Roseobacter denitrificans OCh 114: one gene and its partner. Each later gene encodes a partner of the first gene's protein in a complex. Links are inferred from orthologs where the notes say so. Each region holds a gene or a part of one and is shown on either strand. Other genes may lie near its edges.

The links. The genes of interacting proteins can lie anywhere in the genome.
Region 2: the proteins of xseA (region 1) and RD1_RS02550 are in contact, whole or in part, in a cryo-EM structure (PDB 8TXR), measured with the Escherichia coli proteins. The link is inferred for Roseobacter denitrificans OCh 114 from one-to-one orthologs.

The regions. Positions count from the first base shown.
Region 1 is NC_008209.1:1,836,230-1,842,035, reverse strand. The notes cover bases 96-3,038. They hold xseA (exodeoxyribonuclease VII large subunit), read right to left. Parts: upstream 2,367-3,038; coding sequence 825-2,366; downstream 96-824. Other genes in these bases: purD (phosphoribosylamine--glycine ligase), read left to right, coding at 2,446-3,038; RD1_RS08930 (hypothetical protein), read left to right, coding at 302-718. Also shown: more of purD, read left to right, coding at 3,039-3,711; RD1_RS08915 (FG-GAP repeat domain-containing protein), read right to left, coding at 3,812-4,558; RD1_RS08910 (2Fe-2S iron-sulfur cluster-binding protein), read right to left, coding at 4,558-4,881; RD1_RS08905 (OB-fold nucleic acid binding domain-containing protein), read left to right, coding at 5,006-5,401; RD1_RS08900 (Do family serine endopeptidase), read right to left, coding at 5,466-5,806. UniProt on the Escherichia coli protein: Bidirectionally degrades single-stranded DNA into large acid-insoluble oligonucleotides, which are then degraded further into small acid-soluble oligonucleotides.
Region 2 is NC_008209.1:533,189-536,518, forward strand. What follows is about bases 619-3,330. They hold RD1_RS02550 (exodeoxyribonuclease VII small subunit), read right to left. Parts: upstream 2,240-3,330; coding sequence 1,997-2,239; downstream 619-1,996. Other genes in these bases: dxs (1-deoxy-D-xylulose-5-phosphate synthase), read right to left, coding at 619-1,114; RD1_RS02545 (polyprenyl synthetase family protein), read right to left, coding at 1,124-1,993; RD1_RS02555 (response regulator), read right to left, coding at 2,333-3,034; RD1_RS02560 (MarR family winged helix-turn-helix transcriptional regulator), read right to left, coding at 3,031-3,330. In the rest of the region: more of dxs, read right to left, coding at 1-618. UniProt on the Escherichia coli protein: Bidirectionally degrades single-stranded DNA into large acid-insoluble oligonucleotides, which are then degraded further into small acid-soluble oligonucleotides.

The DNA of each region.
Region 1 (5,806 bases):
GCCCAGGGCCGGCACGCGCAAAGGGACAAGGCCGGGCATTGTCAGGTGGTCCTGTGGTTTCGCCGCATAAAAGACCCCACCGCAGAGCAAATCGAAAGCTCCCTTTGGTGCCAGCCGACAGGCGCGCCATTAACCGCAAAACAACAAGTATCTTGGAGCAACAGCCGCAAAGAGGTAAACAGAGTGTTAACAAAAGGCCACCCGAGTAACCACTGGTGCCGCAGCGCAAGAGTATTGCCAGCTTTGGCACCATGGGTGCGCTGGCTTCAGTTTGAAACGTAACGTCCAAAGGTGAGTAAACATGCAGAAACGTCCAATGTTCATTCCGGCAATTGCCACCAGCCTCGCCATCTTTTGCGCCGATCTGGCCCTTGCGGCGGAGCCCATGGATGGTCAGGCGTTTGATGCATATACCCGCGGCAAAACGCTGTTTTATGGCCAGAACGGTGAGAAATATGGGGCGGAGGTCTATCTCGATGACCGTCGTGTCAAGTGGTCGTTTCTGGATGGGCAGTGCAAGGAAGGGTTCTGGTACGAAGAGGCAGGGCAGATTTGCTTTGTCTACGAAGATAACCCGACGCCGCAATGCTGGGCCTTTACCAAGGAGAATGGCCGCCTTTCCGCCCGGTTCGAGAACCTGCCCGGTGCGACCGAATTATACGAAGCTGAAGACGTGAACGAAGAGATGATCTGCCTCGGCCCCGACGTCGGTGTCTGATGCCCTGACGCGTCTGACGAAATGCCTGAAACATCAAACATCACGTAACGCGTTGAAATCTTTGATTAGAGGCAGCGTTACGTGATACAGGGCTTCACATGACGCTTTAGAACAGCGACCCCTGTTCCGGTGGTTTGCCCGCTGATTTCCTCGACGCGGGTTTGCCGCCCAGCGTCACGCGGCCATCTGCGAACTGGATTTCCAGACTGCTGGCCGTTTTCGCGGTCTTGCTGTCTGTCACCACGGCCCCATCCGCACGCACAACGGCAAAACCGCGCGCCAGCGTGGCCTTGTAGCTGAGGGTTTCATTCAGCCGTCCCAACGCGTCGAGTTTGCGGCGGGCCGCATCAAGGTTCTGCTCGCCCACTTTGCCCAGACGGTGCACCACGTCATCAAAATGCTGTTTCTTGCGTCGATACTCCTGCTCAAGGACTGCCGGGCGATATCGCCGCACCCGTGTTTCCAGTTGCTCTTTGCGCGTCGCCAGAGCGCGCAACAAAGCCGGTTGCAGACGGCGCACCTTTTCCTTTAGTTGCCGGTCCTCTGCCTGCACAGCGCGCGTCAGCATCGCAGGTCGCAGTGACCCGCTGACATCCGCCAGACGTATCTTGCGCCTCTGCACCCCGGACATCAGCGCCGGGGCCAGCCGTGCGCCGCGCGTGTCGACCAGTTGACGCGGGCTTTCCAGCAGACTGTCCGGGCGCGGCAAGGCACGGGCCATGTCGCGCAGGCGCTGGTCCCGGCGGGTCAACCCCTGGCTGAGCGCCTGACGCATGCGCGCATCCTGCTGCTCGACCCATGCGATCAGCTCATGGCGTACCGGCACCGCCAATTCAGCGGCCGCCGTGGGTGTAGGCGCACGTTTGTCAGACACATAATCGATCAGCGTGGTGTCGGTTTCATGGCCCACTGCGGAAATCAGCGGAATATCTGACGCTGCCGCTGCCCGCGCGACGCTCTCCTCGTTAAATCCCCACAGGTCCTCGACCGAGCCACCGCCGCGCGCCACGATGATCAGGTCCGGGCGCGGCAAGGCGCCGCCCGGTGCCAGCGCGTTGAAGCCCGCGATGGCTGCCGCAACCTCGGGCGCGCATCTCTCACCCTGAACCGCCACGGGCCAGATCAGCACCTTGCGCGGGAAGCGGTCGCGCAGGCGGTGCAGAATATCGCGGATCACTGCCCCGGTCGGCGACGTCACAACCCCGATGATTTCCGGCAGATAGGGCAACGGACGTTTGCGCGATGCCTCAAACAGCCCCTCGGCCTGCAACTGCTTCTTGCGTTTTTCCAGCAGCGCCATCAGCGCGCCCTTGCCCGCGACAGCTACCTCATCCACATTCATGTTGTACTTGGACTGTGCGCCATAGGCGGTGATGCGCCCTGTCACGACCACCTCAAGCCCCTCTTCGGGGATCACGCTCAGCCGGGCGACCTGCCCTTTCCATGTAGTGCAGGCAAGCTGGTTCCGATCATCCTTGATGTCGTAATACATATGGCCCGATCGCGCCCTGATCACGCGGCTGACCTCGCCGCGCACCCGCACGCGGCCGAACTCTCCCTCCAGCGTGCGTTTCACAGCGCCCGAGATTTCACTGACCGTGAATTCAGGCGTATTCTGACCCGGTGTGGGATCGTCAAGCAAGTCCATAGCGCCTCGGGTGTTGTCACAGGTTCCCCGCCAGCTTAGAACGCCCTGAACCTAAGGCCAAGCAGATCGGGAGCCCTTCATGAACATTCTTATTCTCGGCAGCGGGGGGCGCGAACACGCTCTGGCCTGGGCGGTCAAACAGAACCCCAAATGTGATCGCCTGATCATGGCCCCCGGCAATGCGGGGATTGCGGGGATCGCCGAATGCGCGTCCCTCAACATCGAGGATGGCGGGGCCGTCGCAGGTTTTGCCGATGCAAATGCCATTGATCTGGTGATCGTCGGGCCCGAAGCGCCCCTCGCCGCGGGTGTCGCGGATCGCCTGCGGGATGCGGGCATTTCGGTTTTCGGCCCCGGCCTCGAAGCAGCAAAGCTGGAGGCCTCGAAAGCCTTCACCAAAACCATCTGCGATGCAGCGGGTGCGCCGACCGCCGCTTATGCGCATTTCACCGACCGGGCTGCGGCGCGGGCCTATGTCAAGGCACAAGGCGCACCCATTGTCATCAAGGCCGACGGTCTGGCCGCGGGCAAAGGCGTGATCATCGCCCAGACGGTCGACGAGGCGCTGAACGCTCTTGATGACATGTTCGGCGGCAGTTTCGGCGCGGCGGGCGCAGAAGTCGTGATCGAAGAATTCATGGAAGGCGAAGAGGCGTCCTTCTTTGTGCTCTGCGATGGCGAAACCGTGCTGCCCATCGGCACGGCGCAGGATCACAAGCGTGTGGGTGACGGCGACACAGGCCCCAATACCGGCGGCATGGGCGCCTATTCCCCTGCCCCGGTGATGACGCCCGAGGTAACGCAGGCGGCGCTGGACCAGATCGTGCAGCCAACCATGGCCGAAATGACCCGGCGCGGGACGCCCTATCAAGGGGTGCTCTTCGTCGGCCTGATGATCAAGGACGGCGCACCCCGGCTCGTCGAATACAACGTGCGCTTTGGCGACCCGGAATGTCAGGCTCTGATGATGCGCCTTGGTGCGCAGGTATTGGACCTTATTCAGGCCACCGCCGAAGGCAGACTGGGAGAGGTTCAGGTCAATTGGGCAGATGATCATGCTTTGACGGTCGTGCTGGCCGCGCGCGGATATCCCGGCAGCTATGAAAAAGGCTCCGTCATTGGCGGGCTGGAAGGTTTCAAGGAAGACAGCAAACAGATGATCTTTCATGCCGGGACAGCCCGCAGGGACGGTCGCTACATCGCCAGCGGTGGTCGGGTTCTTGGTGTGACCGCGCGCGCCGCATCCCTGAGCGAGGCGCGCGAAAGGGCCTACGCCATGGTGGATCAGATCGACTGGCCGGACGGCTTTTGTCGCCGGGACATCGGCTGGCGCGCATTGGATTAGAGCGTCTGACGAAATACCTGAAACATCACGTTTCACATACCGCGTTGAAACCGTCGATTTCAGGCAGCGCTTGCGTGGTTCAGGTTTTTCGCATGACGCTTCAGCCTTCGCATTTCATGGCAGCTGCAAACGCATCACGGGACGTGTCCGCACCAAGAAGTCGCGTTTCAAAAAGACCGCCCACGAAACGGACCGCACGCAATTCTTGCCAATCGGCACCTGCGACGATCATCTCCGGCATGCCGTCGCACTGCCGGATGCCACCGGCGATGTCACGCTCCCCAATGCGATGGTTCGTGACCCCGGCAAGTGCCGCGATGTCGTTCAGCCGGCGGTCTTCATAGCGCCAGATGCGCAGTGTTTTTGCCAGATGGGGACGGTCAATGTAGGCGATCTCCATACGCCCGTCCCCATCAAGGTCAGACGCGCCCAAAGGGGCAAGCCAGCGGAAGCGACTTCCGATGTAGGGGGTCGCCGTGATCAGACCGGCCGCGTCATAAACAGCCAGTCGCGCGCCCTCCGACTGGTCGCTTTGCACAACGATGACTTCCGGTGACCCATCTGCGTCAAGATCGGCAAGCCGGGGTTCGGTATCTTCAAAAACCGACGTCTCCGGCAGGGTGAACCGGCGAAACGTCCCATCGGCCAGTGTCAGGACAAGTGTTTCATGCTCGATCCCATCCCCAAGGACGGCATGCGCATAGCGATCCGTCGGGCCTTCGTACTTTGCCGAGACGATGGCCTCAGAGGCCTGTGCCGCGCCCTGCAACAGGCACAACACTGGCAACGCGCGGCGGGTGAACCGGTGCAGGCAGCGCGCCAGAAGACGCCGCGCCCACGCAGGCATCAGATCTGTTTTTCCGGCATTTGCACGATCAGCCCATCCAGAGCATCCGTAACTTTCAGCTGGCAGGTCAGCCGCGAGCGCGCCGGATCAGGTTCATAGGCAAAATCAAGCATGTCTTCTTCCATATCGTCCTTGCCGGGCAGCTTTTCGACCCACGCAGGATCAACATAGACGTGGCAAGTGGAACACGCGCAGGCACCGCCACAATCGGCTTCGATACCGGGAATGTTATTGTCGCGCGCGCCTTCCATGACAGTCAGGCCGTTTGCGACCTCGACAACATGTTCCGTTCCGCCGTGTTCAATATAGGTGATTTTGGCCACGTTGATCCATTCCTTCTTGCCGTGTTCAATCCGTTCTGTGTCGGCATATAGAGCGCGGGCGCCTGTTTTACGACCCCCTTCGCAGAGGATTGTTTTTGATTTCTTTTGTTCTATATTTGTTCTCATGCAGGTTATCACGTCTCACCCCGCCTCGCCGGTCAATGCGAAACCCGCTGGGAAGTGGCCCAGCCCCCCCGCCTGCCTTGTCGCGCGGCAACTGACACAGCCACCGCAAAATGCACGGGTTGCCGTGGCCGGCATCGTCATTTTACGCCAGCGTCCCGGCACGGCAAAGGGTGTTATCTTTCTCACGCTGGAGGATGAGACCGGCGTTGTGAATGTGATTGTCTGGCGGAATATCTATGAAAAATTCCGCCGCGCGGTGATCGCGGGGCGGATGTTGCGCGTTACAGGCAGGCTTCAGCGCGCCCATTCCGTCACCCATGTTCTGGCGGAAAAGATCGAGGATTTATCGCCTTTGCTGGATGGTCTTGTGCAGGAAAACAAGGCATCTGAGTAACCCCCTCCCCGGCACAAAAAAGGGCGCTGCAAGAGCGCCCCTTTTACCACTTTTTCCGATCCGATCACTCGGCGAGGGACAGCGCCACGAACCGTGGATCACCCGCACGGCGCACCAGCAGCAGCAACGACTTGCGCCCGGCTTCCCTGGCTTCTTCAACGCGGGTTTCAAGATCCGCGATGCTTGTCACCTTTTTCTGGCCAGCTTCGGTGATCACGTCCCCGGCGCGCAGGCCTTTCTCAAAGGCTTCGGATGCTTCGTCCACCTCCATGACGGCCAGACCTTCGGTTTCCGGCGTGGCGCCAAGTTGCTCACGCAACTCATCGTTCAGCACCATCAAGGTAAGCCCCATCATCTCGGCAGAGGTTGGCGCATCATCCTCAGGGGCCTGCGCCACGGCAGGTA
Region 2 (3,330 bases), 1.3 Mb from region 1 along the record:
CGACGTCAAAACAGCGGCTAGGGAATCGTTCCGCAAAGAGGTTGAGCCCGGTGCCATCCGGCATCGCGGCGGTCACGGCACAGATTTTATCGTCTTTCGTTGCTTCTTCGAGCAGGCTTTGCGCAAAGACTTTGGTGTAGCTGGGCGCATTTGACGGGGCCTTGGTTTGTTGCCCGGTCAGTACATCGAATTTCGCGGTGGCGTGCCCCTTGTCTCGGGCGGTTTCGGCGGGCGCATATCCTTTGCCCTTCTTGGTCAGCGCGTGGATCATGATCGGCCCGGTTGCGCGTGCTTTGACAGTGCGCAGCAGCGGCAAAAGCTGGTCCAGATCATGCCCGTCAATCGGGCCGATATAGGAAAACCCAAGCTCTTCAAACAGGGTGCCGCCGACGGCCATCCCCTTGAGCATATCCTTGGCCCGTTTGGCCCCTTCGCGGAACGGTTCCGGCAGCAGGCTTACAGCCCCTTTGGCCGCCGCCTTGAAATCCTGAAAGGGCTCGCCTGAATAGAGACGGCTGAGATAAGATGACATCGCACCGGTGGGCGGGGCGATCGACATCTCATTGTCGTTCAGGATCACGATCATACGCTTTTTCAGATGACCCGCGTTGTTCATCGCTTCATAGGCCATGCCCGCCGACATCGACCCGTCGCCAATGACGGCAATGGCATCGCCAAGACCTTCGGGCACGACACCGCCCAGATCACGCGCAACTGCAAAGCCCAGAGCGGCGGAAATCGACGTGGAACTATGGGCGGCCCCGAACGGGTCATAGGGGGATTCGCTGCGTTTGGTGAACCCGCTCAGGCCCCCTTTCATGCGCAGGGTGCGGATGCGGTCGCGCCGTTCTGTCAGAATCTTATGCGGATAACACTGATGCCCCACGTCCCAGATGATCTTGTCGCGGGGCGTGTCGAACACAGCATGCAGCGCGACCGTCAGTTCGACCACGCCGAGGCCCGCACCCAGATGGCCACCGGTCACCGAAACCGCAGAAACGGTTTCGCTGCGCAGCTCGTCCGCCAACTGCACCAGCTGCCGGTCTGACAGGCCCTTCATATCAGCCGGACGGTGCACCAGATCCAAAAGCGGGGTTTTGGGCATGTCTGTCATAGTCGTTCCCTAATGTGTGCGCCTGACCACAAAGCGCGCCGTCTCTCTTAGTGTGTCAGCTTTGGCACCGTAAGTCGCCAGGCTGTCGCAGGCCTCGTCAATCAGGGACATGGCGCGTGCACGTGCAGCGTCCAGACCCAAAAGCGATACGAAAGTCGCCTTGCCCGCGCTGGCATCCTTGCCCACGGCCTTGCCAACCTGTGCGCTGTCGCCGGTCACATCCAAGATGTCATCCGCGATCTGAAAGGCAAGGCCAAGGGCCTGCGCATAGCGTTTGAGCGCCGCCGTATCCGCCTGCGCCAGCCGCGCACCCGCCTGTGCCGACCATCCTATCAGCGCGCCGGTCTTGCCCTGCTGAAGCCGGGTTATTTCATCCAGAGACAGTGGGGCACGCGCGGTTTCAGCGGCAATATCAAGCGCTTGCCCCAGAACCATCCCCTGTGCCCCGCTCGCGCGCGCAAGGCTGAGGGCGAGATCGGCGCGCACCTCGGCGGATGCACTGGCACCGGGGTGCGTGACCAGCTCAAAGGCCAGCGTCTGAAGCGCATCGCCGGCCAGCACAGCCGTGGCGTCGTCCCATTTCTTGTGAACGGTCGGCTGGCCGCGCCGCATGTCGTCATTATCCATGCAGGGCAGGTCGTCATGGACCAGACTATAGGCATGCAGGGCCTCAATCGCGGTGGCAGACCAGATGGCTTCGCCTGCGGCTATGTCATGCAGCCGGGCCGTTTCCAACACCAGAAAACCCCGCAGGCGTTTGCCCCCGCTGGTGGCATGCGCCATGGCCTCAACAATCGGGAGCGGTTCAAATGCGGCCAGTACCTTGTCAAAATGCGCCTGAACAGCGGCCGCTGCAGCGTCAAGCCGTTGTGTAAACATGTGTCAAAGGCCCGTGACAGGCTTTGTGCCGGTGGGTGCGCCATCTGCGTCCAGTGTAATAGCCGCGACCTTTTCCTCTGCTTCTTTCAGCTTTTCCTCGCACCGCTTTTTCAGCGCCGCACCGCGTTCATAAAGCGCGATGCTTTCATCCAAGGCCACGTCGCCCCGCTCCAACTGGCCGAGCACTTTTTCAAGCTCGCTCATGGCCTGTTCAAAACTCATCTCGGTGACGGGTGTGTCTGTCATTGCGTCGGTATCCTGCATGCGTGTCTGCGCCGACAGTAGTCATAAATTCAGGCAGGTGCCAGACCGGCAATGCGGTGAAATCGCTGCCGGTCGTCAATCGGGTGCAAGCATATACCCGGCCCCGCGCACGGTCTGCAGATAGCGCGGTTGTTTCGGGTCACTTTCGATCTTACGCCGCAACCGGGTGATTTGCACATCAACGGCGCGTTCCTGTGCCTGCCCACGGTCACGGCCCAGTTCTTCAACCAGTTTCGCGCGGCTGATTGCCTCGTTACAACTGGCCGAAAAGATCTTCATCAGGTGCATTTCGGTCGCTGTCAGCCGGACGAGGTCTTCGCCCTGCCATAACTCGCCCCGCTCCAGATCATAGCGGATGGGACCGAGCGACAGAACCTTGGGGGCGGTCGCATCCTCCAGCACTTCCGGCACGCGCCGCAATATGGCATTGATGCGCAGCAACAATTCCTTGGGTTCAAACGGTTTGGGCAGGTAGTCATCCGCGCCTGCTTCCAGCCCTTCGATCCGGTTGTCCGTATCACCTTTGGCGGTGAGCAACAGGATCGGCACCGCGTTTGTCTCGCGCAGCGCGCGGGTAAAGGCCAGACCGTCTTCGCCCGGCATCATGACATCCAGCACGATCAGATCGAAATCCAACCCCAACAGAATGCGCCTTGCATGGGCGGCATCGCGCGCGGCAGTGACCAGAAAGCCATTCCGCATCAGAAATTTCTGTAGCAGCGTGCGGATGCGTTCGTCGTCGTCAACAATCAGCAGGTGGGCGTCAAAGTCACTCATGTTCCGCTATCCTTCAGTCGGGTGTAAGCATAGCGCATTTCTCGATCCATCATGGCCTCCAGTACCCTGCGAAAGCCTGCCACCGCATCCGGCCCCGCATCACGAAATGCCATCCTCATCCGGGCCCGCTGCGCATCAGACAGTTTTTGCTCCAGGGCGCGCCCGTCCGGGGTCAGGAAAAGATGGCGTTCGCGTTTGTCATTTTTGCCGACCCTGCTTTCAACCAGACCATCCTCGATCAAGGTGCGCAAGACTCGGTTCAGCGATTGTTTCGTCACGCCAAGAATGTTGAGCAG